One region of the Paraburkholderia sp. SECH4 genome, then DNA from elsewhere that is predicted to be linked to it. Evidence: riboswitches for the same ligand, from Rfam matches in the RefSeq annotation. Region 1 holds a riboswitch; each other region holds the start of a gene.
The links. Region 1 has a riboswitch for cobalamin ahead of M0D67_RS07100 (CbtB-domain containing protein). Riboswitches for the same ligand answer to the same signal wherever they lie in the genome.

Region 2: linked by a shared signal. The riboswitch ahead of M0D67_RS33995 (TonB-dependent receptor) and the one ahead of M0D67_RS07100 (CbtB-domain containing protein) in region 1 are both predicted to bind cobalamin.
Region 3: linked by a shared signal. The riboswitch ahead of cobA (uroporphyrinogen-III C-methyltransferase) and the one ahead of M0D67_RS07100 (CbtB-domain containing protein) in region 1 are both predicted to bind cobalamin.

The regions. Positions count from the first base shown of each region.
Region 1 is NZ_JALOCP010000003.1:362,012-372,342, reverse strand. It holds gene M0D67_RS07110 (ABC transporter substrate-binding protein) at 1-589, opposite strand, end outside; gene M0D67_RS07105 (CbtA family protein) at 816-1,562, opposite strand; gene M0D67_RS07100 (CbtB-domain containing protein) at 1,574-1,795, opposite strand; cobalamin riboswitch at 1,838-1,977, opposite strand; gene M0D67_RS07095 (histidine phosphatase family protein) at 2,032-2,724, shown strand; gene M0D67_RS07090 (alpha/beta hydrolase) at 2,802-3,812, opposite strand; gene M0D67_RS07085 (MFS transporter) at 3,856-5,214, opposite strand; gene M0D67_RS07080 (alpha/beta hydrolase) at 5,211-6,287, opposite strand; gene M0D67_RS07075 (LysR family transcriptional regulator) at 6,624-7,532, shown strand; partial or broken gene M0D67_RS07070 (MarR family transcriptional regulator) at 7,633-7,728, shown strand; gene M0D67_RS07065 (FUSC family protein) at 7,774-9,876, shown strand; gene M0D67_RS07060 (DUF1656 domain-containing protein) at 9,922-10,131, shown strand; gene M0D67_RS07055 (efflux RND transporter periplasmic adaptor subunit) at 10,128-10,331, shown strand, end outside.
Region 2 is NZ_JALOCP010000038.1:7,693-18,023, forward strand. It holds gene ilvD (dihydroxy-acid dehydratase) at 90-1,763, opposite strand; gene M0D67_RS33960 (LysR family transcriptional regulator) at 1,989-2,972, shown strand; gene lgt (prolipoprotein diacylglyceryl transferase) at 3,116-4,021, shown strand; gene M0D67_RS33970 (SIMPL domain-containing protein) at 4,122-4,853, opposite strand; gene M0D67_RS33975 (EVE domain-containing protein) at 5,050-5,508, opposite strand; RNA gene ssrS (6S RNA) at 5,600-5,781, opposite strand; gene M0D67_RS33985 (cell division protein ZapA) at 5,875-6,186, opposite strand; gene M0D67_RS33990 (hypothetical protein) at 6,183-6,539, opposite strand; cobalamin riboswitch at 6,747-7,004, shown strand; gene M0D67_RS33995 (TonB-dependent receptor) at 7,095-8,990, shown strand; gene M0D67_RS34000 (iron ABC transporter permease) at 9,018-10,073, shown strand; gene M0D67_RS34005 (ABC transporter ATP-binding protein) at 10,070-10,331, shown strand, end outside.
Region 3 is NZ_JALOCP010000068.1:1,827-12,157, forward strand. It holds gene M0D67_RS40360 (ATP-binding protein) at 1-1,065, opposite strand, end outside; gene cobN (cobaltochelatase subunit CobN) at 1,062-4,862, opposite strand; gene cobW (cobalamin biosynthesis protein CobW) at 4,869-5,972, opposite strand; cobalamin riboswitch at 6,157-6,430, opposite strand; cobalamin riboswitch at 6,510-6,738, shown strand; partial or broken gene cobA (uroporphyrinogen-III C-methyltransferase) at 6,962-7,678, shown strand; gene M0D67_RS42205 (cobalamin biosynthesis protein) at 7,718-8,230, shown strand; gene cobO (cob(I)yrinic acid a,c-diamide adenosyltransferase) at 8,227-8,829, shown strand; gene M0D67_RS40385 (cobyrinate a,c-diamide synthase) at 8,833-10,131, shown strand; gene bluB (5,6-dimethylbenzimidazole synthase) at 10,115-10,331, shown strand, end outside.

The DNA of each region.
Region 1 (10,331 bases):
CGAAGACGTCCTTGCTGGTGCGTCCCCAGTCGGTGTTCAGATAGAGCACGGCGATGCGCTTGAGGCCGAGCGTTTTCACGGCGAGGTCGGCAAGCAACGGCTGCGCGTCGGCCTGGCTGACTGACGGGCTCCAGATGTAGTCGCCGCCTTTGGTGAAGTCAGGATGCGAGTTGGTGAAACCGAGTTGCACGAGGCCGGCATGCTGATAAATCGGCGACGCCGCCATCGAAGCGGGACTCGAGAAGTCGCCGAGTTCGATCAGGATGCGCGGGTCGTTGACGAATTTCTGCGCGATCGTGATGGACTGGCGCGGGTCGCTCTGGCTGTCCTCGAAGACGTAGTTCAGCGGGCGGCCGTTGATGCCGTTGTGGCTGTTGATCTCATCCAATGCAAGATCGAAGCCGGCTTTCCATTGCGCGCCGTACTGAGCGTTCTGTCCGGTCAGCGGGCCGCTGACGCCTATCAGGATCGGATCGCCCGAAGGTGGCGCTGCGATTGCCGTTGTCGTCGTTATTGCCGATGCGGCCAGCAGCAGAAGTGTCGTGATGCGAGTGGCCCATGATGGGCGCAGGTTTGATGTATTCGACATGGCTCCAGGCTCGGTTTGCTTGAGATTGGAGTGAGTGTCGGATTTGCCCCGGCTTCGGGCAACCAAGCGATTCGCATAACGTTATGCGGCCATGGAACTTGTCCACAGAAAATGTTCGCAAGCCTGTGGATAACATTCCTGCAAACGCGCCAAGTACTTGATGTATTTGGTTTCTCTCGCGCTGCACGCCGGCGTGACCGCGGCTCGCGCGGTCACGCCATTCACATCAAAGGTAAGCGGACTTCGCGGCGCTGCGGCTCGCGGGAGCCAGCAATTTGCTTCGCTCGACGAGGGCGCCGAACAGCAGCCCAACTGTCGTCCACATAACCACCTGCATGCCGATGGCCGCGACGCGGAACTTCCACAGCAGCACCGCCGGGAAAGCCGCCGGCACTTCGTTGATCGTCGGCATCGACAGTTGCACGGCAGCAATGATCACGACGAACACCAGGCCCGCCACAATCGAGCCATTCCACGCGCCCAGCTTCAGCGCCGCGCGGCGCCGAACCTTCAGCGAGAACACCATTGCGGCCAGCGAGATCGCGATCATCAGGAAGAACAAGCCGGTCCGCGTCCCGATCGTCTCGGGGTCGCCCACCGAAGGGGGATTCGCCGGGTACTTGATGTTCGGAACGATCACCAGCGCAATAAACGCGCCAAGCGCGAGCCATGCGGACAACGCGCGCGCACTCAGCGCGCCGACGCGGCCATACGCATACGCGAACACCAGCGAGAACAGGCCACCGAACGCGGCGCCGTACGTGACCACGCCAGTCAACAATCCCAGGCCCGCCTGGGTGCCGCGGCTCACCAGTTCGGGTTCGGGCGCTTCGCCTTTGGCGGCGTCGGCCTTTTCCTCGAAGGAAATCGCCTGATCGACCTGCGGTTCGCCCACCAATCTCGCGAAGCCGAACGTGAGCAATCCCGCGGCGATGCCTGCAAGCATCCCGCGTACCAACAATTTACCAACCATGTTCGACTCCGTTAGTGGCAGGGAAAGCCGAGCAGATGGCGGCCGTCGTGCACGAATTCATGCACATACATGCCAGGCACCAGCGACGTGGCACCCTGTTCCGCACCAACGAAATACAGCGCGAGCAACAGCAGCAAGCCGCCAAACACGACCCAAGGCAGCAATTCACGCAGCGGAATCGGCGTGGGTTGGGCGACAGGCTGTGTCGTGGAATCGAAAACAGCGTTGGTCATAATGGACATCTCCTGGGGGTAACGCGCCCCGATAGTCGATTGAAGAGGGATGGTGCGAAGCTCAGGTCTGGCTTTCGGCTCATGAATGCCGATTACAGTGGCGCGACCGCGCCGGGCTCTCACCGGCTTCCGTGCTTCGCAGTGACGCTATTCTACGCGCTAAACTTTGCCTCCCGGCAATACAAAGCATGTACGCGGCGTCCCGCTTTAGTCCGGTCTTTATGGAAATCAACTGAATGGACACACGGCTGTTACTGATCAGCCACGCATCGACCGCGGCGATGCGTGCGGGCCGCTTCCCCGCCGACGACCCGCTCGACGCACGCGGCCTCGCCGAAGCAGCCGCCGCACGAGCGCGCCTGTCGATTCCGGACGACGCGGCGGTTTTCGTCAGCCCGGCCGTTTGTGCGCGCGACACGGCGTCGGCCTTGGGGCTCGGTGCCGCGGCTCTGAGCCAGGGTGCATCGGTCGACGAGGGACTGGCAGACATGAACTACGGCCTGTGGCATGGCCGCCGCCTTGCCGATCTCGCAGTCGAAGCACCGCACGACATCGCCGCGTGGACACATGATCCCGACGCAGCCGCGCACGGCGGCGAGTCGTTCAGTCAACTCGTGAAGCGGGTGGGACAGTGGCTCGATGCGTTAAACGATGCGTGGAGCGAGGACGTGACCCGCGCAACAGACCGTGCATCAAATGATGGAGCGAACGAGGCAAGGAATCGTACGTTACGCGAAAAAACGAGCGTCATCCCGAGCACCACGCAAAACGTGGTCGCCGTCACGCACGCGCCAGTGATCCGGGCCGCCATTGTTCATGCGCTCGGCGCGTCGCCAGCCGTGTTTCCGCGCATCGAGATCGCGCCGCTCTCGATGGTCGAGTTGCGACGCTCGCGACGCGGCTGGACATGGTGGCCGGCGTCGCAATAACGGCGGCCGCGAGGAGTCGCGGTCTTGTTCATGTCGGCACAGTCCTTTGAAAGGTGGCCTTATGGCGGTAGCACGGTTCATGCCTTGCCGAACAACGCCGCCAGCCCCTGCACCGATGCAAAAATCCCCTTCGCATCGTGCCCAACGCCGTCGATCACAAACGTACGATGCTTCGCCGCCCCTTCCGGATGCCGCGACGCCATATAGCGCGCGTAAGCCAGTCCGCGCCCCAGCCGATGCTCGCCTTGAGTCTGCGCGGCGCATGAACGGTCGAGAGCCGAATGCTGCGGATCGCAATCCGCGCCGCCGAGCAGCACGGTGACGTCACGACGCGCATAGCGCGATTCAAGCGCATCAGCAGAGCCCGCCTCCCCGCCACTAGAAGCATAGGCCGGCAACTCTTCGAGCCCATACTTCCAGCGATTGAACGACGGACACGCCGCCGCATCGAACGCCGCGAATGCACCGGACGCGGTCGGCCGCATCGCATCGAAGTACACATACGACGAAGGATTCGCGACCACATAGCGCAGCGCGATTCCGCGCGCGACGAGCGGCGCCTCACCTCGCGTCACCACGGCATAGCGCTGCACCACCTGGCCACCACCCGAATGCCCGGCGATCACCACCTCGGTTAGCGACGCAAACTGCTCGCGCGACGCCAGCGTCTGCAGGATGGCGTCGAGCACATCGAACGAACTGAGCGGCGCCGGACCTTCGGCGTTGTCGCCGCCCATCCAGCCAGTCCAATCCCAGTGCAGCGTGGATGACGGCAACACATGCGCGCTAACGTCGGCACTCGCGAGGAATTGCGGCACGATCAGCAGCGTATCGGCTGCATCGCCACCAGCAAGTGCGCACGCGCGCTCCGCCAGATGGAAGTACGTGTCCGCGTTGCGCAGGCGTCCGTGAATCAGAATCACGGCGCGCTTGACGTCACGCGTCGGCGCAAGCCAGTCGCCGTTCGCGAACACCGGCACGGTGCCGCTGCCCGCAGGCGTCGCGACACTCAGATGCCGGCTGCCGACGACAGCGACCGGACGTTCATTCGGCGCGCGTTCGTCATCTGTGATCAAAGGCTGGGTCATGCAATAAGCTCGTGGGTCATCTAATCAGTCTGGCTAGAGGCGGTTAGCGCGTGACGAACTTCGCCGTTGCACCGCCCGGCTCACGTCCCGAACGCGTGAAATACACCATCGCGAGCGACACGCAACCGGCAAAAATCAGGTAGAACGCCGGCGTCAAACTGCTGCCGGTCAGATGCGTCAAGGCGGTGATGGTGAGCGGCGCCATGCCGCCGAACAGCGTCACCGCAATGTTGTACGACAGCGCTACGCCCGCCGAACGGCTACGCACCGGAAACAGCGTCGCGAGCATGCCGGGGTGCGAACCGGACATGGCGGCGAGGAACACCGTCGCGACCATCTGCGCGATGAACAGATGCCCCGGCGTGGGATTCGTCACGACGAAGTGATAAAGCGGATATACGCAGACCATCCACGTGATTACGATCGGATAGAACAGCCGGTACGCGCCGTAACGATCGGCAAGCTTGCCGGACAGCGGAAACAGGAACAGATTCAGCACGCCCGACACGAACGCGCCGAGCAGCGCGGTGGACAGCGGCAGATGCAATTGCCGCTCGACATACACCGACAGATACGAGTGCCACACATAATTGGTCGCCGCGCCGATGATGATCACGCCCATCGCGCAGATCGCCGCGTCGCCGTTATCGCGGAAGAACTGGCGCACCGTCACACGTGGCGGCTTATCCTTTTGATCGAGCAAGCGCTCGAACTCCGGCGATTCCGCCACGCGATGCCGGATGTAGAAACCAAACGGCCCCGCCAACGCGCCGAACAGAAACGGCAGGCGCCAACCCCATGCCACCAGTTGCTCATGCGTGAGCTGCGTGGTCAGCAGATAACCGACGCCTGACGAAAGCAGCAACGCGAACGCCTGCGCGGACATATTGAAGCTGCCGTAGAACATCTTCTTGTGCGACGGCGCATACTCGACCAGCATCGCCGAGGCCGTCGCGAACTGCCCGCCCACCGAGAGCCCTTGCAACAGCCGCGCGAGCACCACGAGCAACGGCGCCGCGATGCCGATGCTGGCATAACCCGGCGTGAGGCCCATCAACAGCGTGCTCGCCGCCATCGAAATGATCAGCAGCGAAAGCGCTTTGCGCCGCCCCGCCCGGTCCGCGTAGATACCGAACAGAATGCCGCCGATCGGTCGCACGATAAAGCCGACGGCGAACGTGGCGAGCGTCAGCATGATCGACACGAAGCCACTGCCGCCGGGAAAGAACACCAGCGCGATGATCTTCGCGAAGTAGCCGTAGATCAGAAAATCGAACCACTCGAGTCCGTTGCCGAGCACCGAGGCAAAGATCGCGCGCCGCACCATCGGCGGGCTCAGTCCGTTCGATGCCTCCGCGGTGGACGCCGCACCGTCACGCTGATTCACGCTCGCCCCACTCATTGCTCGCATCCTTGGGTGTCGAACATTGCCGACAATGCGCAGACCGACGTCAGCATGCGCGCGCCGTTGTGACCCACACCTGGCACGACATGAAAACTCTGCTTCAGCCCTTCCGGATGACGCGACTGGATGTACCGGTAATACGCCTCCGCACGCGCAACGCGCTGCGGACCTTGCGCTTCGGCGGCACAGCTTCTATCGAGCGCGCTTTGCTGCGGATCGTCGTCCGCGCCGCCGACCAGGTAGTCAATACGGCGCGACGCATAAGTCGCTTCGAGTTGTGCGGGCGAGCGGTCGTCGAGGTATGGCGGCCGATTGTCCATGCCGTATTTCCATTGATTGAAATCGGCGCATTGCGCGGCATCGAACGGCGCCGATACACCTTGCTCGGTCGGCCGTTGTGCATCGAAATACGCATACGTCGACGGGCTCGCCACCACGTAGCGCACATCGATGCCTTCGTTCGCCAGCACGTCGATGTTATGCGCCGCCACCGCGTAACGCTGCACGACCTGCCCCCCGCCTGAATGCCCGGCGAACACGACGTGCCGCAGATTCGGAAACAGCTTGCGATCCGCGAGACGCGTAACGATTGCGTCCAGCACCGCGTACGAACTGACGGGCAGCGGCGCCCGCGCCGCTTCGCCACCCATCCACGCGTCGCCGGTCCAGCGCAGCAGATCGGCCGGTTCGTCATGCACGCGCACGTCGAGCGTGGCAAGGAATTGCGGCGCGATCAGAAGCGTGCTGTCGAGATCCGCGTGGGCGGCGTCGCGTGCATTCTGTGCCGTACGGAAGTACACGTCCGCGTTGCGCAATTTGCCGTGAATCACGATCACCGCGCGCGTTACCTGCGGTTGCGCGACGTTCCAGTCTTTCGACAGGTACAGCGGAAATTCAGCTCGCCCTTGCGGCGTGTCGATCACGAACCGTGTATCCGAGATCGTCGCCACCGGCTTCAGATGCGACTCGTAGGCATGCACCGCGAATGCCGGTTGCGTGAGCATTGTCAGCATGGCGGTACCCACTGCCGCACACCCCATCGCCAGACGTCTTGAAAAATTCAATGTCATGCAGCTTGCTCCTGATCACCGTGCACTGTCTTGAACGCGGTGCATCGTCAGATCCGTCGTTGAAAAGTTCGAAAACTCAGAACCGGTGGCGGATGCCGAGCGTCACGCGGAAGGCCAGTTTGGCATGACTATCACTATCGTCTCCAGTCGATTTAGTTTTATGTCGCGGAGCGCTCGAGCCTGCTTGCCGTGGGTAACGCGGACCTCGATCGATGCGATGGACGAGATCGTAGGATTTGGCGTGGTAAATGTAAAATACCTGTTTTATGCACCATCCATATCTATACGATATGGCAATGCACAGAAAGCAAGGCACGACCGAGGAGACAGAACACGATGGAGCTTCGCCACTTGCGCTACTTCCTGGCGGTTGCCGAGGAAGGCCAATTCACGCGTGCTGCCGAGCGGCTGGCCATGCAACAGCCGCCCCTCTCGCAGCAGATTCGAACGCTGGAGGAAGAGATCGGCTTCGAACTATTTGTGCGCATGCCGCGCGGCGTAAGCTTGACGCCCGCGGGGCAGGCCTTTGCGGAAGACGCACAACGCTTGCTGCAGGACCTGCAACAGTCGGTGGACAGGGCGCACCGGATTGCGCGCGGCGAGCTCGGCACGATCTCGATCGGCCTCACCAGTTCGGCGGCGTTCCATCCTTTTACGACGGAGACGATCCGGGCTTTTCGCGCGGTGTGTCCCGAGGTCGCCGTGGAGCTTGCCGAACTCAATGCGGCGGAGATTATCGAGCGTTTGGCCGCGGGGCAGATTCAGGCCGCGTTTCTCCGCAAGCCGGTCGATGTGCGCGAGGGCGTGGCGTTCGAGTTATTGCTCGACGAGCCGATGGTGGTGGTATTGCCGGTCGGGCATCCGTTGCTGAAAGGAGCGGGCAAGAAACGGCCGCAGGTGTCGTTGAAGGCATTGGCGCACGAGGACTTCATTCTGGTGCGCCGGCCGGGCGCACCCGGCATGTATGCGGATATCCTGGCAGCATGCAGACAAGCCGGGTTCGTCCCGCGGATTGCGCGCGAGGTGCCGCGCATGGTGTCGGGGATCAATCTGGTCGCAGCAGGGTTGGGGGTGACGCTGGTGCCGGCGTCGATGCAACGTTACGACCAGGTTGGCACCGTCTATTGCACATTGACGAATCCCGCGAAGTTAAGTGCTCCGCTGCATCTTGCTTACCCTGCGGGACTGCGCAATAGCGCGGCGACCCGCTTTATCGAACTGGTGAAGGAGCGCGTTTACGGCTAAATGAGCCGGGCTTTTGCGACAGCGGCACGAAAGCCGCGCTTCACAAAAAATTCCGATTCAATAGCTTGCTAACGAATATTTAGGAAATACAATAGCGGCCATGTCGAATCTCGATACCTTGCGCCGCACCGTCAGCAGCACCCTGGTCGTCGCTGCCAGAAAATGGCGACGCACGAGCCATGGCGTGCTCACGGCCGACGCAGCGGCGCCCCCCAATCCCCGGGATGCCGGGTAACGGGTTATGGTCTATCCCTCCGTCCGCGACTGGCTCTTCTCCGTCAAGACGTTTGCCGCGGCGATGATCGCGCTTTACATCGGTCTCTCGCTCGAATTGCCACGCCCGTATTGGGCGATGGCCACCGTCTACATCGTGTCGAATCCGTTTGTAGGCGCGACCCGCTCCAAGGCGCTTTATCGTGCGCTCGGCACCATGCTGGGCGCGTCGGCCGCGGTGCTGCTGGTGCCGCCGTTCGTCGAATCGCCATATCTCTTCAGCGTGATTGTAGCGTTGTGGATCGGCACGCTGCTGTATCTGGCGGTGGCCGATCGCACCGCGCGCAGCTACGTCTTCATGCTGGCGGCCTACACCATGCCGATCATTGCGCTGCCTTCGGTGACCAATCCAGGCGGCGTGTTCGATCTGGCAATCAGCCGCACTGAGGAGATCCTGCTCGGCATCGTGTGCGCGAGCATTGTCGGCAGTTCGCTGTTTCCTAGCCGGCTCGCGCCCACCATCATCGAGCGGACCGACGCCTGGTTTCGCGACGCCGCGTTCTATGCGACCGAAACGCTGTCCGGGCGCATTGCGGGCTCGGCGATTTCGGGGGCCCGCCAGCGCATCGCGAGCACGATCAACGGGCTGGAACTGCTGCTGAGCCAGCTTGCCTACGACCACACCCGGCCGGACATCCTGGCGCGTGCTCACGAGTTGCGCGGGCGCATGCAGTTGCTGCTGCCGATAATGTCGGCGCTGGCCGATCCGCTGATCGCCCTCTACAACAGCGGCCGCCAGACATGGCCCGAGGGTCTCGAAACGTTGCTCAACGACGTCATCAAATGGTTCCATGCGCCGCTTCCTGAAGCCAGCGAAGGCTATCACCCCGACCCGGAAGCCAACGCATTGCGCGAGCGCATCGCCGCGATGCAGCCGCTGCCGGCCGCGCTGGCGACCTGGGACGGCGCGCTGCTTTCGAACGCGCTGTGGCGCATGAAACAGGTCATCGATATCTGGCAGGACTGCCGCTCGCTGCGCATCATCATCACGCGCGAAGAAGGCTCGTGGCGGCCACGTTTTCGCCATTGGCGGCTCGGTGGCACCGAGCAGTTTTTCGACCGCGGCATCATGCTGTTTTCGACGGTTTCAGCGGGCGCCGCCGTGATCATCGCGTGCAGTCTGTGGATCGGCTCAGGCTGGGCGGACGGCGCCAGCGCGGTGACGCTGGCCGCCATCGCGTGCTGCTTCTTCGCCGCGCTCGACGAACCCGCGCCCATGGTGTTCAAGTTCTTCGTCGCCACGGCGATCGCCGTGGTGGCCGCCGGTATCTATCTGTTCGCCGTGCTGCCTCACGTGCACGATTTCCCGATGCTGGTCGTCCTGTTCGCCGGGCCGTTCATCCTTGTGGGCACGCTAATTCCGCGTCCGCAGTTCAGCATGGTGACGGTGCTCGTGGCCGTCAATACGGCCACCTTCATCAGCATTCAGGATGCCTACTCGGCCGACTTCCTGATCTTCCTGAACAGCAATCTCGCGGGCCTTGCCGGCTTGCTGTATGCGTATCTATGGACCCGAGCGACGCGGCCGTTCGGCGCCGAACTCGCGGCCTCGCGGCTGTTGCGCTCGAGCTGGGCCGACGTGGTGCTGACTGCGTCCACCCGGACGATCGAAGACCCGCGCAATCTCGCCGCGCGCATGCTCGACCGCCTGATGCAATTGATCCCGCGCCTTGCGGCCACGGACGACCACCGCCATCCGTCGATCGAAAGCTTCCGCGATCTGCGCATCGCCTTCAACGCGCTCGATCTGCGCCGACTGACCAGCAAGCTCGGCGGCGAAGCGCCGGCTGCGATCGATCATGTCCTCGAAGACGTGCGCGAATACTTCGAATGGTGCATCGACCAGCGCGCGCGCCAACCGGTGCCCGAGAGCCTGATGTCGTCGATCGATGCAGCCGTGGCGCGCGTCACCGCACAAGGCCTCGCCAATGCCGGTGCGCCGGGCCCGACCGCGCAAACCTCGGCGCGCAGATTGCGCGAGGCGCTGCACGCGCTGGTCGGCTTGCGTCTTTCGCTGTTTCCGGCCACGCTAATCACACCCACGCCGCCCGAACCGGAGGCCGCTGCCTGATGCGCCCGTCCCGCAACCCAATCCTCTCCTTTGCCCGTTCCCGCGATGATCGGTGAAATCGATATTTTCGGCGTGTTCGTGCCGGCCGTGCTGGTGCTGATGTTGATCGCCTATCTGATCAACCTGGCCATTCGCACGGTGTTCGAACGCGTCGGCTTTTACCGCTTCGTCTGGCATCGCTCCATCTTCGATCTCGGCATCTATGTGCTGGTGCTGGGCCTTGTCGTCGTCGTTTCGCACAGACTAATAACGTGAAAAAAACCTGGTTCTCAGTCGGTCAAATTCTGCTGACCCTGATCGTCGTCGTGGTTGCAGCCTTCGTGCTGTGGAAACTGGTCGCCTATTACATGTTCGCGCCGTGGACTCGCGACGGTCATGTACGCGCCGACGTGATCCAGGTTGCACCGGATATCTCGGGGCTGATCTCTTCGGTCGAGGTGGTGGACAACCAGCAG
Region 2 (10,331 bases), on a different contig from region 1:
ACTGACGCAGCTGATGTGGTCTTGAACGGTGCTACGGGTCCGCCCCGGGGAGCCGAGGCGGATCAGCGCAGCGTGTGCTTAATGCCCGCTTAGCCCGTCACCGCGCCCTTGTTGGCCGGCAGCGCCAACGCGGAGTACTTCGCCAGCACGCCACGCGTGTAACGCGGCTTCGGTTGCTGCCATGCAGCGCGGCGGCGTTCCAGTTCGGCGTCGTCGATGTTCAGTTGCAGGAGCAGCTTGTGCGCGTCGATCGTGATCGAGTCGCCTTCCTGCACAAACGCGATCGTGCCGCCCACGAACGCTTCCGGCGCGACGTGACCGACCACCATGCCCCACGTGCCGCCCGAGAAGCGGCCGTCGGTGATCAGGCCGACGCTTTCGCCGAGTCCCTTGCCGATGATCGCTGACGTAGGCGCGAGCATTTCCGGCATGCCGGGGCCGCCCTTCGGGCCGAGGTAGCGCAGCACGACCACGTCGCCGGCGACGATCTTGTCGGCCAGAATGGCTTCCAGCGCGCTTTGCTCGTCGTCGAACACGCGGGCCGGGCCGGTGATGACCGGGTTCTTCAGGCCGGTGATCTTGGCGACCGCGCCGTCGACGGCCAGGTTGCCCTTCAGGATCGCCAGATGGCCTTCCTTGTACAGCGCTTGCTCGATCGGGAAAATCACCTGCTGATCGGCGCGCGGCTTGCTCGGCACGTCCTTCAGTTCTTCGGCGATCGTCTTGCCGGTGATCGTGATGCAATCGCCGTGCAACAGGCCTGCGTCGAGCAGGATCTTCATGACTTGCGGAATGCCGCCGGCCTTGTGCAGGTCGGTCGCCACGAACTGGCCCGACGGCTTCAGGTTGCAGATCACCGGCACCTTCTTGCGCATGCGCTCGAAGTCTTCGATGGTCCATTCCACTTCAGCCGCATGAGCGATGGCGAGGAAGTGCAGCACGGCGTTGGTCGAGCCGCCCGTGGCCATGATGACGGCAACGGCGTTTTCGATCGACTTCTTCGTGACGATGTCGCGCGGCTTCAGATCCTTCTTGACCGCTTCGACCAGCACCCGTGCCGATTCGGCCGCCGAGTCGACCTTTTCCTGGTCCGGATTGGCCATTGTCGACGAATACAGCAGCGACATGCCCATCGCTTCGAACGACGAGCTCATCGTGTTGGCGGTGTACATGCCGCCGCACGAACCCGTGGACGGGCACGCGTTCTTTTCGACCCCTTCAAAATCTTCCTGCGACATTCGGCCTGCCGTGAATTCGCCCACTGCTTCGAACGACGACACGATGGTCAGGTCGGTGCCCTTCCAGTTACCCGGACGGATCGTGCCGCCGTACACGTAGATGCTCGGCACGTTGGCCCGCAACATGCCGATCATGCCACCCGGCATGTTCTTGTCGCAGCCGCCGATCACGACCACGCCGTCCATCCACTGGCCCTGCACGCACGTCTCGATACAGTCGGAGATGACTTCGCGCGACACCAGCGAGTACTTCATGCCTTCGGTGCCCATCGACATGCCGTCCGAGATCGTCGGCGTACCGAAGATCTGCGGATTCGCGTCGGCGCCCTTGACCGCGGCGACGGCCGCGTCGGCCAGACGCTGCAGGCCGGCGTTACACGGCGTGATGGTCGAGTGGCCGTTGGCGATGCCGATCATCGGCTTGTCGAAATCTTCTTTCTGATAGCCAAGCGCGTAGTACATCGAGCGGTTCGGTGAGCGCGCCACGCCTTGCGTGATGTTCTTCGAACGACGGTTGTATGCCATGGGGGACTCCAATCTGTTTTGTTTTGATCAGTGCTGCGTGTGCGGGGCTCAGGTGCTGCCGCAGAGGCTGCGCTGACGCTGCCAATGCGTTGCCGGCGGCGTCGGCCGATACGGCGGTTCAGGTCAGTTCAGTTTAGTTCCGACGCGTTGCGCAAGGGTGCAGTTTTGCGATGCGCGTGTCCAATATATTATTCAGGCTCGATTAGGTCGTAAAATGTATTAATCATGTTGCCTACGATTCCTGACCTGCGCCAGTTGCGCTATTTCGTGACAGTCGCTGAAGAAAAGCACTTCGGGCGGGCGGCCGTGCGTCTTTCCATGACGCAGCCGCCGTTGTCGCAGGCGATTCGGGCGCTGGAGGAAACACTCGGCGTCGAGTTGTTCGCGCGCACCAAGCGCTCGGTGGAGCTGACTCCGGTGGGCGCTGACCTGTTGCCCGAAGTGCAGCGCCTGCTGGCGAGCGCCGAGGGGCTGCGGCCGCTGGCGCAGAGCCTCGCACGAGGCGAGGCCGGGGCGCTGTCGCTGGCCTTCGTCTCGACGGCCGATTACGGCCTGCTGCCGTTGCTGCTGCGCGATTTCGGCGCGCGCCATCCACGGGTGCGCCTCGAACTGACCGAAGCCACCAGCGACGTGCAGATCGACGAACTGGTGGCCGGGCGCATCGACGCAGGCCTCGTGATCGCGCCGCTGCCGTCGCGCCATGCCACCCAGCTCTCGTGGCTGCCGATCGCTCGCGAGCCGCTGGTGATCGCGATGTCGACGGATATGGCGCAGCGCGTGGGCCGCGCCGCCGGCTCCAAGGCTGACTCGCACGCGGAGTGGCTGGAAACGCCCATCAGCCTGCGTGACGTCGCCGACGAGCCGCTCGTGATCTTCCCAAGACGTCTGGCGCCAGGCTTTTATGACATCATTATGGATTGCTACGGCGTGGCGGGCCTGGCACCCCGGGTCGGCCAGGAGGCGATCCAGATGCAGACGATCGTGAGCCTTGTGTCGGCCGGGATGGGCGTCGCACTGGTGCCGCAATCGTTGCGTAATCTGCGCCGCACGGGTGTCGTGTACCGGCCGCTCTCCGAATCGGTGCCGGCGATCGAGACGGGGCTGGTCTGGCGCACGGCGGAGGTGAGTCCGGTGTTGGCCGGCTTCATCGAGATCGTCCGAGCGCACGCGGCCACCATGGAGGCGCAGTTCGCGGCGCCTCGTGTTTAGGCGAGCTTAGGTGAGCCGCTGCCGCGAACGCATTGCAAGCGAAACCGTCCAACGCATGCGCCGCATGATGCGCCCACCGCCGGCTGCTACTTGAAACTCGACTAGAAATCCGCTTCTGAACCTGAACTGCCCATAACAACACGATGCTCATTCACCCGAATTTCGACCCCGTTGCCATTCATCTGGGGCCGCTTGCTGTGCGCTGGTATGGACTGATGTACCTCGTTGCGTTCATCGCGGCGATCGTCGTCGGCCGCTTGCGGCTGCGTTTGCCGTACGTCGCCGCGCAAGGCTGGACCGCTAAGGATATCGACGACATGCTGTTTTACGGCGTGCTCGGTACGATTCTCGGCGGCCGGCTCGGCTACGTGCTGTTCTATAAGGCGAGCTTTTACTTCGCGCATCCGCTCGACATCTTCAAGGTGTGGGAAGGCGGCATGTCGTTTCACGGTGGCTTCCTCGGCGTGACGCTGGCGATGGTGCTGTTCGCCTATCAGCGCAAGCGCTCGTGGTTGCAGGTCACCGATTTCGTCGCGCCAATGGTGCCGACCGGGCTCGCGGCAGGGCGCCTCGGCAACTTTATCAACGGTGAGTTGTGGGGCCGCGTGACCGATCCGTCAGCGCCCTGGGCGATGCTGTTTCCAGGCGCCGCGCCCGATGATGCCGCGTGGCTCACCGCGCATCCGCAACTGGCCGCGCAATGGCATCTGAACGACGTGTTCGCGCAATATCACATGCTGCCGCGTCATCCGTCGGAGTTGTATGAGATCGCGCTGGAAGGCGTGGCGCTGTTCTTCGTGCTGTTCTTCTTCTCACGCAAACCGAAACCGATGGGCGCGATTTCCGCGGTGTTCCTGATCGGCTACGGCCTTGCGCGTTTCACGGTGGAATTCGCGCGTGAGCCGGATGACTTCCTTGGGCTTCTGGCAATGGGTCTCTCAATGGGCCAATGGCTCTCGCTGCCAATGATCCTCGTGGGCATCGGGATACTGGTGTGGTCCTATCGCCGTGCGCGGCGTGAACCGGCGCAGACGGTCGGTGCGAATTGAGCGCTACGTTTTATCGTAGTGAGCTGAGTAGCCAATGGAAAAAAGCCACGGCATGCCGTGGCTTTTTTTCATTGCAGCGGTACTTCTGGCGTAAAACGCGCTACTTCATCTGCACCGAGCCCGACACATTGACTGTTACCGTCGACGTGCCGCCTTCGATCGGCACCGGCGCGGATGCCTTAGCATCGGCACCCATTGCACGTGCGCTCATCATCATCATCGGACGGGGCATGACGCCGTTGTGGCCGACGTTGACTTCACGAATCGAATAGCCGTTGTAGCCGAACGCCTGCGCCGAAGAAGCGGCTTGCTCGCGGAACGACTTGATGGCTTCACCGGTGAGCTTCTGCTCCGCTGCACGCTGCGCTTCAGGCGACAGCGAGAACTGCACGTTGCCGACCTGCATGATCGATGCCATCTGGCCTGCGAGTTTCGACGCCGCGGCGAAGTCGTGCGACTCGAGCACAACTTCAGTACGGCCGCGCCATGCGGAAATGCGGCCGTCACGATCGGTGGACGGGTAGATAGAGAAGGAGCCGGTGCGAGCTGTTACGCCGTTCACGCCCTTGGCTTTTTGCAGCGCTGCGTCGGCGCGTTGGTTCAGCGTGGAGGTGAGCGCGGACGGATCGCTCGCTTCCTGCTCGTAGAACAGCGTGATATCGACGACGTCTTGCGGCACCTCAGCGCTTGCCTGTGCATTCAGCGACAGCACGCCGGCGGGCTGATACTGCGTCACGCCTTGCGCGCGGGCCATGGCCGGCGTCAGTGCGAACGCGGCAGGGGCGGCGCATACGAGAGCGAGAGCGAGTGCACGTGCGGTGTTTTTCGTCATTTTTGGACTCCTTGCTTGAACAGGTTGTGCACGATTGGAGCGAACTCCATGCGATGGCACAACGTTTGCGAGTCCGTTAGGCGCTTGTAACCTGAGCTTGGTTCCCTAATTTGACGTTTGCTCAACGTTTGCTTTCATCCGCGCACAGACTTGCGCGTGAAACAAGCCGCAACGGATCACATGTGCGTATGCAACGTTAAACAAGACGTTTGGTGATGAAGCGCCATTCAGCTTCGGTCACCGGCGTGATCGACAGGCGGTTGCCTTTGACGAGCACACGCATGTCCTTCAATTCCTCATGCTCGCGCAGCGCGGCAAGCGGAATCAACGGGATCTTCTTCTTGAACACCACATCGACGAGTAGCCAGCGCGGCGTTTCCTGCGACGACTTCGGGTCGTAGTAGGGGCTCTTCTTATCGAATTGAGTGGGGTCCGGATACGCGGTGGACGATACCTCCGCGAGCCCCGCAATGCCTGGCTCCGGACAACTCGAGTGATAGAACAGCACACCGTCGCCGACCTGCATCGTGTCGCGCATGAAGTTGCGCGCCTGATAGTTGCGCACGCCAGTCCACGGCAACGTATGGTGCGGTGCCTGGGCAAGATGGTCGATGCTTGCTTCGTCCGGTTCGGACTTCATTAGCCAGTAGCGCATGAATCGAATTGAACGTTAAAGGTTTGATACAGCAAGAAAAATCGAGGCCCAAAGAAAAACGGCACCGAACCGAAGTCCGATGCCGTTTGAATAGGTCCCCGCCTTAGCCGCTAGGCCGGCATCCTGAACCGGGGGTTCAGAATTGGTCGCAGTTAGCAGCACTTCGGGTACATCAGACAGAGTGACGCGCACACCCGTGCTACAAATTTCCACAACCGTGCACATGGCATTGGTTCAAGGAATATATGACCTTGGCGAACCAGGCAGGGAAGTCAAACCGATTGAATTCAAAACGTTTGCATGAATCTTTGCTCATGCACCTCGTTTGAATCCGCAGCCGATCTCAGGACCGGCTACAAGATACTTTTACATGCTGTACTGCTGAATCACAGTACCCAGTTGCTCGTTCATCTGGTGCATTGTACGCCGGATTTCTTCAGCGGGAAATGCTTCTCCGTGCCGCACGCTGCTTTGCAGCTTAAGCAGTTCCGATGCCAGCGACAGCGCGGCCATGACGGCAATGCGATCCGTGCCGCGCACGTTGCTGCTATTGCGGATCTTCGACATCTCGGCGTCGACGCGTGCAACCGCTTCAAGCAGCGCGCCTTCAGTTTCCGGCGAGCAGGCGAGACGATAGGGCACGCCGAGAATCGATACTTCGATCTGCTTGGTGGTCATGCATTTTCTCCATGGCGGGTGACGTCGCTCTCCGCTTCTTCCTCATGCGGCGCGGCCTCGAGCAGATCGAGCTGATTATCAGGCTCGCTGTGCGCGCGGGCCCGCGGCAGTTTTTCGAGGATCGCATTGAGGCGCACCTGTGCGTCGTCGATCTTTGCCGACAGCGCGTCGCGTTCCGCCTGCAGCGCATCGCGCTCCTCGCGCATCAGCGCGAGTTCCGTGCGTGTGGCCTCTGCTTCGGCACGCGTTTGGGCGAGCTGATCTTCGAGCGCGAGCCGCGCTTCATTGTGGCGTTGGCTGATCGTAATCAGCTTGCCGATATTCTGTGAAAGTGTTTCGAGTTCGGTGAGCATCTGCTGCGTCCTCTAAAGACATCGCATTTTAGCGCGGAATGTCGCAGGTTCCGACAATTGTCTCGTTTCGAGACGTAACAACATCGCTTTGTGCCGGCTTTTATCGACCATATGATGAAAAACAACTCATGCATCGGACAATAACCTGCACTTAACAGAACAGTTTGCGCACGGATTAACCATTCTTGACGGACCTGAAGGCCGCTCCTAAACTGGCCGCACTTTGGTGCTCGCGCACGCTTTTCCACAGTGTGCGCAGTTAAACGGGAAGCAGGGCGCGCGCCTCGTCTGAACGCGCTAACCTGCGCTGCCCCCGCAACGGTAAGCGACCGCATTCGTCATGCAGGTCGATCCTGATCGCGTGTTTGAAGCTGAACACGCGAGTGTGCCACTGCGCGTCACGCGTGGGAAGGCGGGATCGATGTGTCGCCAGCCCGAATACCGGCCAGAGGGAGAGGTTCGTTCCCGCGCAAACGTAAAACAACGCGGGCGCCTCGTTACGCATCGGCCCGCGGGGAAGCGGGCCGCGCACGCTATCCACAGGAATGTCATCCCATGCTGTCCCCCATCGCTCGCGCGGCGTTGCTCGCCTTTGCGAGCCTGCCGCTCGTCGTGCATGCGCAAGCTGCTGCTGCTTCTTCGTCGCCGTCTTCTTCTTCTGCCGATACGGGGGCGACCGGTTCGTCACCCGCGGTGTTGTCGCCCGTTGTCGTGACCGCGGAGCGCGGGCCGCAACCGCTCGCCGATGCGATCCCACAGACCACGCTGTTCGATCAGCAGGACATCGCCGATACGACCGCGACCGATTTGCCCGGTCTGCTGCAACTCGCGCCCGGCGCGCAAATTTCGCGCACCGGTGGCCCGGGCTCCACGACGAGTCTGTTTCTGCGCGGCGCGTCGTCGACGCAATCGCTTTTGCTGATCGACGGCGTACGGGTCGACTCCGTGAGCCTGGGCGCGCCGCAACTCGCGCAGATTCCGCTCGACCAGATCGATCACGTCGAAGTGGTGAATGGCAACGTGTCCGCGCTTTACGGCTCCGGCGCAATTGGCGGCGTGGTGCAGGTGTTCACCAAAGACGGCGGCGACCATCCGCCGCGTTTCAATTTTTCGGTGGGCTATGGCAGCTATCACACGCAGACGCAGCAAGCCGGTGTGAACGGCGCGCTGGATAAAGACGGCAACACCACCTTCAGCATTTCGCTCGCGCGCTCGAAAGACGACGGTTTTTCGTCGCTCAATCCGTCACAGGCACCCAACGCGAATCCGAACGCGAACGGCTATCTGAACGAAAGCATCTCGGCTTCGCTGCGTCACAAGTTCAGCGACAAGTGGGACGCGGGCGTCACCTATTTCCAGTCGAACGGCAATAACAGCTACGACAACGCGTACGGTGTGCCGACCGATCTGAACAACCTCTACAGCAAAGTGCGCCAGGTGTCGGTGTTCGCGAACGGCAAACTGACCGACTGGTGGACCACGCACTTCATCGTTTCCGAAGGCGACGACCGCAGCGTGGCGAATACCAACGGCATCTACAACGGCCGCTTCGATACCGACAATCGCCAGTACACGTGGCAAAACGATTTCGCGCTCGCCGCGCAGCAGAAACTGCAGGTCGGCTATGAGCATCTGGACCAGAGCCTCGACTCGGATACGTTCGCCGCTCCCGACCGGCATGTGGATTCGGGCTTTGTCGGCTACACGGGGCGCTTTGGGCGCAATCAGATTCAGGCCAACGTGCGGCGCGATCAGTATTCCGATTTCGGCGGGGCGAACAGTTACTATCTCGGCTACGGTTTCGACATCACCGAGCATTGGAAGGCGACTGCAAGCTATTCGGATTCATTCCGCGCGCCGAGCTTCGACGATCTGTACTATCCGCTCAGCGGCAATCCGTCGATTCAACCGGAGCGCAGCCATTCGATCGAAGCAGCGTTGCAGTACGCGTCGAACGCGCTTGGTGTGATGCGTCTGAGCGCGTTCCAGACGCGTTATTCGAATCTGATCGACTACGAGCAGGTTACGCCCGGCATCTATCTGGCCGAGAACGTCGGCCGTGCGAAGGTGCAGGGGCTCGAAGGATCGTGGAGCGGCCATGTGGGCAAGACGGATGTGCGCGCGTCGGTAACGCTGCAGAATCCCGTCGACCTCGATAGCGATACCGATCTGGTGCGGCGTGCAAGGCGCTTCGCGTCGCTGGCGGTGAATCGCAGCATTGCCGGGTGGCGTGTCGGCGGCGAGTGGATCGTCAGCGGCGCCCGTGAAGATAGCAGCGGCACGCTGGGCGGCTATGGCGGGGTGAATCTGTCGGCGCGCTATAACATCACGAAGGCGTGGTATGTCGCCGCGCAGATCCAGAACCTGTTGAACAAGGACTATGAAACGGCCTACTCGTATAACTCGCCGCGGCGCGGTGCGTATGTCACGGTCGGTTGGCAGCAGCAGTGACGAACGTATTTGCATGAGAACGCGCCGATGAACCGTAGCTCGAGCCCGATGTCCACGACCACGTTGCGCGTGATGAGCGCGAAGCGCGCGGCCGCGATCTGGCTCGTGCTCGCGGCAGTCGCGCTGGTTGTGCTGATGGCGTCGCTCGCGTTGGGCAGCGTGTCGCTCGCGCCAGCGCGCGTGTTGGCGGCGTTGCTGCCGTCGCACGCGTCGCATGTCGAGTCCGGCGATCTTGCCGGTGAGATCGTGCGCACGCTGCGTTTGCCGCGCGCGCTGGCCGGCTTCGCGTGCGGCGCGTTGCTTGCGCTGGCCGGTGCGCTGCTGCAAGTGCTGTTGCGCAACCCGTTGGCCGAACCCTACGTATTAGGCGTCTCCGGCGGCGCGGCGACATTCGCGCTGGTCGCGATGATCGCCGGTTGTGCGTGGTGGATCGTCGATGCCAGCGCGTTCGCCGGCGCCTTCGTGTCGATCCTGCTGGTGCTTGGCCTCGCACGCCGTGAGTTGTGGCGAGGCGAGCCGCAGGATACGTCGCCGCGTTTGCTGCTGACCGGCGCGGTGATCGCGGCCGGCTGGGGCGCCGTCATCACCCTGTTGCTCAACCTTGCGCCGGACAATCGGTTGCGCGGCATGCTGTTCTGGCTGACCGGCGATCTGAACGGCGGCGCGATGCCATGGACGGCGCTCGCCGCGCTCGTCATCGTGCTGGTGGCGATCGTGCCCGCAGCACCGCGTCTGAATGTGCTGCTGCGGGGCGACGCCGCCGCGCAGGCGCTCGGCGTTGCTGTGATGCCGCTGCGCTTGCGCGTGTATCTGGTGGCGTCGCTGGCGGCCGCCGCGGCTGTGACCACGGCCGGCACGATCGGTTTTGTCGGGCTCGTCGTGCCGCATATGCTGCGGCTCGCTTTCGGCAACGATCAGCGCATGCTGCTGCCAGCAGCGGCGCTCGGTGGTGGTGTCGCGGTGATGGGCGCGGACCTGATTGCGCGTACTGTGATCGCACCGGCGCAATTGCCGGTCGGCGTGATCACGTCGATCGTCGGCGTGCCCGTGTTCCTGTGGATGCTGTTGCGCAGGCGCCGATGATGAACGCACACAACGCCCCGCATTCGGCGCTTAGCGCGCAACGCCTGACCTTGCGTGCGGGCATGCGCACCTTGCTCGACGCGTTCACGCATACATTCTACGCAGGCGAGATCTGGTGCGTCGCGGGCCCCAACGGCGCGGGCAAGACGACCTTGCTATCCACGCTCGCCGGTCTGGCGCAGCCGTCGGCGGGTCATGTCGAACTCGACGGCGTGCGTCTCGCCGACTGGCAGCCATTGCCGCTCGCGCAGCGTCGCG
Region 3 (10,331 bases), on a different contig from region 1:
GCGTTTTTTTGCGTTGAGCGGAATGACGCCTTTCACCTGCGCGACGCCTGCGGGCTGCGGTGACAAGTAACCCCAATCGCTATCGCCGGCAGCGGCGGCGCTTGACGTTGAATCTAGTGAAGATGGCGAGGACGCAGCATCCGCATCGTCGACAACCTGCCGCGGCGCTTCACTCTCACGTGCGTCGCCACCTGCACGCGTCTCGCGATCGTGGCGCCGATGCATCAGCACCGACTCAGCGACCCGTTCGACATGCTCCGTCGTCACCGCAGCCGCCTGCTCCAGCGCCGCCAATGCCCGCGCCGCGCGCAACATCACGAGATCGGCACGCAACCCATCGACCGCCGCGTCGATGCACAGCGCACTCACATGCGCATGCACGGCGTCGTCGAAGTCAAGTTGCGGCAGCACTTCACGTGCCGCATGAATCCGCTGAACATACGTTTCCTGTTGCTGCGTATAGCCGGCACGAAAACCCTGCGGATCGAGATCGAACGCCAGACGTGCCTTGACGATCTGCTGACGCACCTGTGGCTCAAAACAGTTCTGCAACCCGACCATCAAACCAAATCGATCGATCAGTTGCGGCCGCAACTCGCCTTCTTCCGGATTCATCGTGCCGATCAGCACGAAGCTCGCATCGTGACTATGCGAGACGCCATCGCGTTCGATGGTATTCACTCCACTGGCAGCCGCATCGAGTAACGCATCGACGAGCGCATCGGGCAGCAGATTCACCTCGTCGACATACAGTACGCCGCGATGCGCTTTCGCGAGTAAGCCAGGCGAAAAACGCACCGAGCCATCGCGCAGCACGGTTTCGATATCGAGCGTGCCGATCAGGCGGTCTTCACTCGCGCCCAGCGGCAAATTCACCAATTGCCCTTCGGGTAACAGCTCCGCGAGCGCGCGCGCCGCGGTCGACTTCGCCGTGCCGCGGGGCCCGCTCACCAGCACGCCACCCAGACCAGGATCGATCGCAGCGAGCAGGAGCGCCTGCTGCAATGGCGTCTGGCCAATCAGCGCGGCAAAGGGGAAAGCGAGCCGTTGGGTCGCAGCATTCATGTTTGCATTCCTTCGATCTGCTGCTCGCTCGCGAGCAGATGCTGTTCGACTTGCGCGCGATAGTCGCCGGGCGCCTGCCACAAGCCGCGCTGCATCGCTTCGAGCAGACGCTCGCAGATCGAATGCATGGCGTGCGGATTGTGCCGTTGCAAGAACTCGCGCGTGTCGGCGTCGTTCAGATAAGCGTCGGTGACGAGCGCATATTGATGATCGGCGATCACGCGCGCGGTTGCGTCGTAGCCGTAGAGATAGTCGACCGTCGCCGCGATTTCGGCGGCACCCTTGTAGCCATGGCGTTTCACGCCATCGAGCCATTTCGGATTGACCACGCGCGAGCGGACCACCCGCGCGATCTCTTCATGCAGCGTGCGCACGCGTGGCGCGGCCGGATTGCTGTGATCCGCGTGATAGATCTGTGGTTGAGTGCCAGTCAGGTGCCGCACAGCCGCGACCATGCCACCCTGGAACTGGTAGTAATCGTTCGAATCGAGCAGGTCGTGCTCGCGGTTGTCCTGGTTCTGCAGCACGACGTCCATTGCGGCGAGACGTGTGCCGAATGCCTGGCGCGCTTCTTCGCCGGCGCTTTTCTGAGTGTAGGCGTAACCGCCCCAGGCCTGATAGGCGTTCGCGAGATCGGCGTCGGTTTGCCATTGCTGCGAGTCGATCATGTCCTGCAGACCCGCGCCATAAGCGCCAGGCCGCGCGCTGAACACGCGCCAGCCGGCACGCTTGCGCGCCTCGGCGGCGTCCATGCCGCGCGCAATCAGCACGTCGCGTTCGCGCAGCACACGCGCGCGGATCGGGTTCAGTTCTTCGGGCTCGTCGAGTTCGGCCACGGCCTGCACGGCGGCGTCGAACAGATGCATCACGTTCGCGAAGGCATCGCGGAAAAAGCCGGATACGCGCAACGTGACGTCGATACGCGGCCGGTCGAAGGCCTCGATCGGCATGATTTCGAAATCGGTCACGCGATGACTGCCTGGAGCCCACTTCGGCCGCACGCCGAGTAAAGCGAGTGCCTGGGCGATATCGTCGCCACCGGTGCGCATGGTCGCGGTGCCCCATACCGAGAGGCCGATCGCGCGCGGATAGTCGCCCTTCTCCTGCAAATGCCGTTCAATCAACTGCTGCGCGGATTTCAAACCGAGCGACCATGCCGCTTGCGTCGGCACTGCGCGCGTATCGACCGAATAGAAATTGCGGCCGGTAGGCAGCACGTCGGGCCGTCCGCGCGACGGCGAACCGCTCGGCCCCGGCGGCACGAAACGCCCCTCAAGGCCGCGCTTCAGGTTCAGCATTTCCTGCGGACCGCAGGCGTCGAGCCGCGGCAATACGTCGTTGCGCAGACGTTCGATCACGCGTTCGGCTTGCGGCAAAGTTCCGCTTGCGGGCGCCGCATCGGACGTTTCATGGCCGCACACTTCACGCAACATCTCAGCCGCCAGCAGTTCCAGACGCTCGCGTGTATCGCCACAATGCCGCCAGGGCGCATCGCTCACCCGCTGCAATACCTCAGGACGTGGACCGTCCCACGCCGCAGCCCAGTCCACCGACAACGGATCGAACAGATGATCCATCAGCAGATCGCGCGCCAACGCGTCGATCAAACCAGCCTTGCCGCCCTGGCCATCGCCGACCGGAAAGCGCCCCAGCGCCAGCAACGTATCGCGCCGCTGCACACCCTCAGGCGACTGCCCGAACGTATGCAAGCCGTCGCGAATCTGCGCCTCCTTCAACTCGCACAGCCACGCATCGACGCGCGTCAGCAGCGCATCTTCATCGTCCTGGCCGTTCGGCTCCGCAAGACTCAACTCGTCATGCAGCTTATGCTCGACGATGGTCGCGAGAATGGTGCGCCTCAACAGCTTCGAGCGGCGCGGGTCGACCATCAGTGCTTCATAGTATTCGTCGACCTGGCGCTCGAGGTCCTGCAACGGCCCGTAACTTTCGGCGCGCGTGAGCGGCGGCATCAGGTGATCGATGATGACGGCCTGCGCGCGACGCTTCGCCTGACTGCCCTCGCCCGGATCGTTGACGATGAACGGATACAGATGCGGCATCGGGCCGAGAATCAGATCGGGCCAGCAGGCATCGCTCAACGCGACGCTCTTGCCGGGCAGCCATTCGAGATTGCCGTGCTTGCCGACATGCACGACCGCGTCGATGCCGAACTGATGACGCAGCCAGAAATAGAACGCCAGATACGCATGCGGCGGCACGAGTTCAGCGTCGTGATAGCTCGCGTAATCGCCCTGCTCGCGCGAACGCGACGGCTGAATCCCAACGAACACCTGCCCGCAACGCCAGCCCGCGATCATGAAACGGCCGCGCCGCAGTGTCGGATCCTGCTCGGGTGAGCCCCAACGCGCGTTCAGCGCATTGCGAGCTTCGGCGGGCAACGCATTGAAGTACACAAGATAGTCGTCGAGCGCGAGGCTTTGCAACGCAGGCCGCAAGTCACGCACGACCGGATCGTTGGTCACGCCTTCGGTCAGCTTCTTCAACAGCGCGTCACCGTCGGCGAGCAGCTCGGCCACGCGATATCCCTCATCGCGCAACATGGACAGAATGCCGACCACCGAGGCCGGGGTGTCGAGCCCTACGCCATTGCCGATGCGCCCTTCGCTCATCGGATAGTTGGCGAGGATCAGCGCAAGTTTCTTGTCCGCGTTATCGAGCGTGCGCAGACGGCACCAGCGGCGGCTCAATTCGGCCAGAAAGCCGACGCGTTCGAGGTCCGGTTGGTAGCGGACCACGTCGACTTCGGTATGCGGACAACGATAGGCGAGGCCCTTGAAGCTGATCGCCCGCGTGATGATGCGGCCGTCCACTTCCGGCAGCGCAATATGCATGGCGATATCGCGCGAGTTGAGGCCCTGATTGTCCTTGACCCAATCCTCGCGATTGCCGCCGCTCAGGATCACCTGCATCACCGGCGCGTCGCCGGCGAGCGCAAGCGGCTCGGGGTCATCGATAGCGGACGCGGCGAATGCGGTTGTATTCAGCACCAGCGCGACATCATGTTGCGCGCACAACTGCTGTACGACGTCGCGGCTCATCGCGTCTTTAAGCGAGGTAATCGCGATCGGCAGCGGATTCAGGCCTTGCGCTTCGAGCGCATCGATCAGGGCGTCGAACACGGCCGTGTTGGCCGCTTGCAGATGCGCCTTGTAGAACAGAATCGCAGCGACCGGCGCGCCCTCCCGCCAGCGCGCCTGCCAGTCGGCAATGGTCGGCGTGTCGCGTTCGGGATGGTAGAGCGTCGCGGCAGGCAACGCGCGCGGCAGCGCAGGCTCGCGCCCCCAGCCAAGCGCGCGGTACGCGAGAAAGCGCAGGAACGCCTCGGCATTCTGCGGGCCGCCTTCACGCAGATAGCGCCATAGCTGATGACACAGATCGGCGTCGGCGGTGCTGCGCGCGAGGAGATTCGGGTCTTCCTGCAGATCGCCGGAGAACATCGCGAGCGTCTGCTGCTTGCGCTCGGCGAGCGCGACCACCTGTTCGATGCCGTACGGCCAGTACGCCTCGCCGCCGAGATGATCGACCACCACGACACGCGCATGCTGCAACACGTCTTCGACATAGAAATCGACCGAAGCCGGTTGCCGCAAATACGTGACGTTCGCAAGCCGCACGCTCGGAAAACCCGCGCCCAGACGAGGAAACACGCTCGCGAGCAACGACAGCGTGGTATCCGCGGAGCTGAGCACCACGATATCGGCGGGCCGTTGATCGATCCGGATCACGCCCTGTGTATCGTCGACAAAACCGCCCGGCGTAGTGCGCAGCAGATGCATGACAGGTTACGCCTGTTGCGGCTGGGCGCTGTTCGCGACGGCGCCCAACGCAGCGTCGAATGCCTGTTGCAGCGCGGCCTGGTCGAGGTCTTCGCCGATCAGCACGAAGCGGCTTTGTTGCTCTGCGCCCGTTTCACCCGCTTGCCAGCGCCGGTCGAAATAACTATCGAAACGACGGCCCACGCCCTGGATCACCAAGCGCATCGCCGCACCCGGCAACGCCGCGAACCCTTTCACGCGGTAAATCGTGTTGGTTTCGACGAGGCCCTGCAACGCGGCGATCACGGCTTCGCGCGACGAAACATTCGCGTGCACCACCACCGAATCGAACTCGTCGTGATGGTGATCGGCGTCTTCGGCCGAACCGTGATGGTCGTGGCGCAGATGAATCGTTTCTTCCGACGCCGCTTCAAGGCCCAGCAGCGTATGCAGGTCGAGTTGACCCATCTGCGCGCGCACGATCTTCACTTGCGGCGGAATTTCTTCGCGGATGGTGGCCTCGACAGAAGCCTGCTGCGCGTCGTCGAGCAGATCCGTTTTGTTCAGAATCACCAGATCGGCCGCCGACAATTGGTCTTCGAACAATTCGTGCAACGGCGATTCGTGATCGAGATTCGGATCGGCCTTGCGTTGCGCATCCACGGCGACCGGGTTGTCGGCGAACTGGCCGCTCGCCGCGGCCGGGCCGTCAACCACGGTAACGACCGCGTCGACGGTAAAGCTATTCTTGATCTGCGGCCAGTTGAACGCCTGGACCAGCGGCTTCGGCAATGCGAGGCCGGACGTCTCGATCAATACATGATCGATCTGCTCGCGGCGCTCCACCAGCTTTTCCATCACCGGGAAAAACTCTTCCTGCACGGTGCAGCACAGGCAGCCGTTCGCGAGTTCATACAGTTGCCCTTCGGTTTCGACGCCGTTTTCATCGCAGCCGATGCCGCAACCCTTGAGGATTTCCCCGTCGATGCCGAGTTCGCCGAACTCGTTGACGATCACCGCGATGCGCTTGCCGCCCGCATGCTGAAGAATGTGCCGCAGCAGCGTGGTCTTGCCGCTGCCGAGAAAGCCCGTGACGATGGTGACGGGGATCTTGCGCATTTGAGTTTGCATCGTGAGGTCCATCCGTAGGAGCTGCTCGTGCACGCCGGCGCATTGTGTACAGGTTGGGCAAACGGGGCACATGCCCCAAACCACGACATTAACCAGACACGGGGACGAACAACGGCGTTGCCGAGGCAACCGAAAAACAGAAAACGAGAATGAGGTCATGAACGCGCCACCGCATCCCCGCGATGGTCGTTCTTCGTAGTCTGGCCGGTATCCGGGCTGGCGAAAGCGCCGCTTCCCCTTCCCGGACGAGTGGTTTCTCGCCCAGTGGTTATATGCCGACGCGGCCTTGCGCGTGGACATCGAAGCCGGCTCCGCGGCGCTCTTGAACGCACCGCTTTTCGCTTACCGTTGCGGGGGCAGCACAGGTTGACCCGGTCCATTGCAGGTGGGCACCCTGTTTCCCGTTTAACTGCATGCGCACGAGCGCGCACGCGAGCACCAAAGTGCGTGCGAGTGTAGGCCGAGCGCCCCGTGCCGTCAAGGAACCGCGGGCTGCGGCAAGGCCTTTCCACAGTGCCGGCGCGGCCCGCCGTGTGCTATCGTATGCGCGCGTTTGGTGCCCGCATATGCGTTCGCATGTGCAGTTAAACGGGAAACAGGCCGCGCTCGCTGCGCTCAACCTGTGCTGTCCCCGCAACGGTAAGCGACCTGCGGTGCTTTCGCATCGCGCATGCGTTTTTGATGCCACTGTCCGACGAATCCGGACGGGAAGGCAAAACGCATGAGGCCGCCAGCCCGGATACCGGCCAGACGCGGAGGCAGCGAACGTCACGCTGCCGGCCGCCGGAATCCGCGAGGGACGGATGTGAAGGCGCTGAAGCACGACGTCGCGCGGCCGTTGGCGTTTCCCTGTGAGAAACGCGGCGAGCAGCGTTATTCGTCGCGCGTAATCCGTAGCACCGCATGACCTCAATTTCCGTCGCCTCCGGCCTCATCGAGCCTCATCCGTTTCCGTTTATCACGACATGGCGCACGCCATGCACGCCGCAATGAGCCGCGCCTGGCTGATCGGCGCCGGCCCCGGCGATGTCGAACTGATGACGCTCAAGGCAACGCGCGCGTTGGCGCAAGCCGATGTGGTCCTGGTCGACGATCTGGTGAACCCCGACGTGCTGCAGTTCGCGCGCGCCGACGCGCTGGTCGTGTACGTCGGCAAACGTGGCGGGCATCCGTCGACGCCGCAGGCCGGCATCGTCGCGCAAATGCTCGAACATCTGCAGGCGGGACGCAGCGTCGCCCGTTTGAAAGGCGGCGATCCGTTCGTGTTCGGCCGTGGCGGCGAAGAACAGCAAGCGCTACATGCCGCGGGCATCCGCGTGGACGTGATCAACGGCATCACCGCCGGGATTGCGGCGCCCGCGGCAATCGGCATTCCTGTGACGCATCGCGATCACGCGCAAGGTGTGGTGTTCGTCACCGGACACGGCGCCGGCAGCGGCGAGCCGGACTGGGCCGCGCTCGTCGCCACGCGGATGACGCTGGTGATTTACATGGGCATGCGGCGGCTGAACGAAATCGTCGACGCGTTGCTCGCGGCCGGGATGAGCGCCGATACGCCGTGCGCGGCGATCGAATCGGCTACGCGCCCCGAGCAACGGCATGCGCTCGCGCGGCTCGGCGAGTTCGCGGATACGGTCTCGCGCGCCGGGCTCGGCTCGCCGGCGATCGTGGTGATCGGCGGTGTGGCGTCGCTGGCGTTGGCGCGGCATGCGGTGAATGTTGGCAGCGAACCCCGCGGACACGCAATGAAAACGCTAACGGTCGGTATCGGTTGTCGTTTGCACAGCTCCGCCGAGGAAATCGAAACGGCTGTACGTGCCACGCTCGGCTCGCATCCATTCGACGAAATCAGCACGATCGCCTCGGTCGACGTCAAAGCCCAGGAAGCCGGCTTACTCGAATTCTGCGCACGTCATGCGCTGCCGCTGAAGCTGTTCAGCCGCGAGCAAATTGCGGCGATCTCCGTGGACGATCCGTCGGCGGCCGCACGCGAGCATCTCGGCATAGACGGCGTCTGTGAGCCGTGCGCCTTGCTCGCTGCGGCGGCCGAATCTGGTGCAGCCAGCGTACCTGGTGCGGCCCATGCATCGGTTGGATCAATTACCCCAGTTGCCTCGTCTGCAGCCGACACCCCCAACGCACGGCTACTCGTGCGCAAAACCGTACACGCCGGCGTCACAGTCGCGATAGCATCGACCACCGCCCGCCCCGCCCGCGAACACACAAACACCGACGCTCAAGAACAGGACCTCCCATGAAGACCGATCCCGAATCCCATCAGCGCATGACCGAACGCCGGCGCGAGGGCCATGAGAAAAAGCAGGCCAGCGCCACCGTCGAAAAAGGTCTGCTTATCGTCAATACCGGCACCGGCAAAGGCAAAACCACCGCAGCGTTCGGCATGGCCGTGCGCGTGCTCGGGCACGGCATGCGCCTCGGCGTCGTGCAATTCATCAAGGGCGCGCTGCATACGTCGGAGCGCGACTTCCTCGGCGCAATCGCCAATTGCGACTTCGTCACGATGGGCGACGGCTACACCTGGAACACGCAGAATCGCGACGCCGACATCGCCACCGCGCGCAAAGGGTGGAACGAAGCACGTCGCATGATCGAAAGCGGCGACTATCAGATGGTGATCCTCGACGAACTGAACACCGTGCTGAAATACGAATACCTGCCGCTCGACGAAGTACTGTCGGTACTGAACGCGCGCGCGGCGATGCTGCACGTGGTGGTGACCGGCCGTCACGCGCCGGACGCGCTGATCGAAGCCGCCGACCTCGTCACCGAAATGCGCATCGTCAAGCACCCGTATCGCGAGCAAGGCGTGAAAGCGCAGCGTGGCGTGGAGTTCTGAGCGATGTCCGCGTGCCCCGCCCTGTTCATTAGCGCGCCCGCGTCGGGCCAAGGCAAGACCACGATTACCGCGGGTCTGGCTCGCTACCATCGGCGACAGGGGCGACGCGTGCGCGTATTCAAGACCGGCCCCGACTTTCTCGACCCGATGATCCTGGCGCGTGCCAGCGGGGCGCCAGTCCTGTCGCTCGATCTGTGGATGGTGGGTGAGTCGGCCTGTCGCAATCTGCTCGCGCAGGCGGCCGCCGAAGCGGATCTGATTCTGATCGAAGGCGTGATGGGTCTGTTCGACGGCACGCCGAGCAGCGCAGATCTGGCAACCACATTCGGCGTGCCGGTACTCGCGGTGATTTCGGCGAAAGCCATGGCGCAGACCTTCGGCGCGGTCGCTTTCGGCCTTGCGCAATTCAGGCCGGAGGTACCGTTTTACGGCGTGCTCGCCAATCGCGTCGGTTCGCCAAGGCACGCGCAAATGCTTGAAGAGACTTTGCCGCCGGACCTGCGCTGGTGCGGGCACATCAGCGGCAACGACGAGATCGAGCTGCCCGACCGCCATCTCGGCTTGCATCAGGCGGCGGAGATCGACGATCTTGACACACGTCTGGATCGCGCCGCCGATGCGCTCGCGCAAACCGCGCTGGCCAAATTGCCGCCGCCGGTCGAATTCGGCACGCCTATAGAAGAAGCACCGCCGCGTCTTCTGGAAGGCAAGCGCATCGCCATTGCGCGCGATGCCGCATTCTCGTTCATCTATCCGGCCAACGTCACGCTGTTGGCGACACTCGGCGCGCACATCGATTATTTCTCACCGCTCGCCGATGAAGCGCTGCCGGAGCATGCCGACGCCCTGTACCTGCCAGGCGGCTATCCCGAACTGCATGCGGAATTGCTCGCCCGCAATCTGCGCAGTGCCGCAACGATTCTCGCGCATGCTGCAGCAGGCAAACCGGTCGTCGCCGAATGCGGCGGTATGCTCTACCTGCTTGAACAGTTGACCGACACGGGCGGCACCACAACGCCGATGCTCGGCCTGCTGCCCGGCCATGCAACAATGCAAACGCGCTTCACCGCGCTCGGCATGCAACAGATCGACAGCCTGCACGGTTCAATGACCGGCCACACATTTCACTACTCAAAGCTGACGACGCCGCTCACGCCGCTGCGTTCAGCCACCCGGCCAAATAACGATGCCCCCGGCGAGGCCGTATTCCGCGCCGGCTCGATCGTGGCAACCTATATGCATGCTTATTGGCCCTCCAACCCGGCCTTCACGGCCGCCCTGTTCCATGGCGAAGCCTTTTAACGATTCCGAACGCGAAGCCGTCTACCGCGCGATTTACGAGCGGCGCGACATGCGCCATTTCGTGCGCGACCCGGTTGACCCTGCCGTGCTGCAACGCCTGCTCGATGCGGCGCATCATGCGCCGAGCGTCGGCTTCATGCAGCCATGGCGCATCGCGCGCATTACCGACCCGGCTTTGCGCACGGCGCTGCACGCGAGCG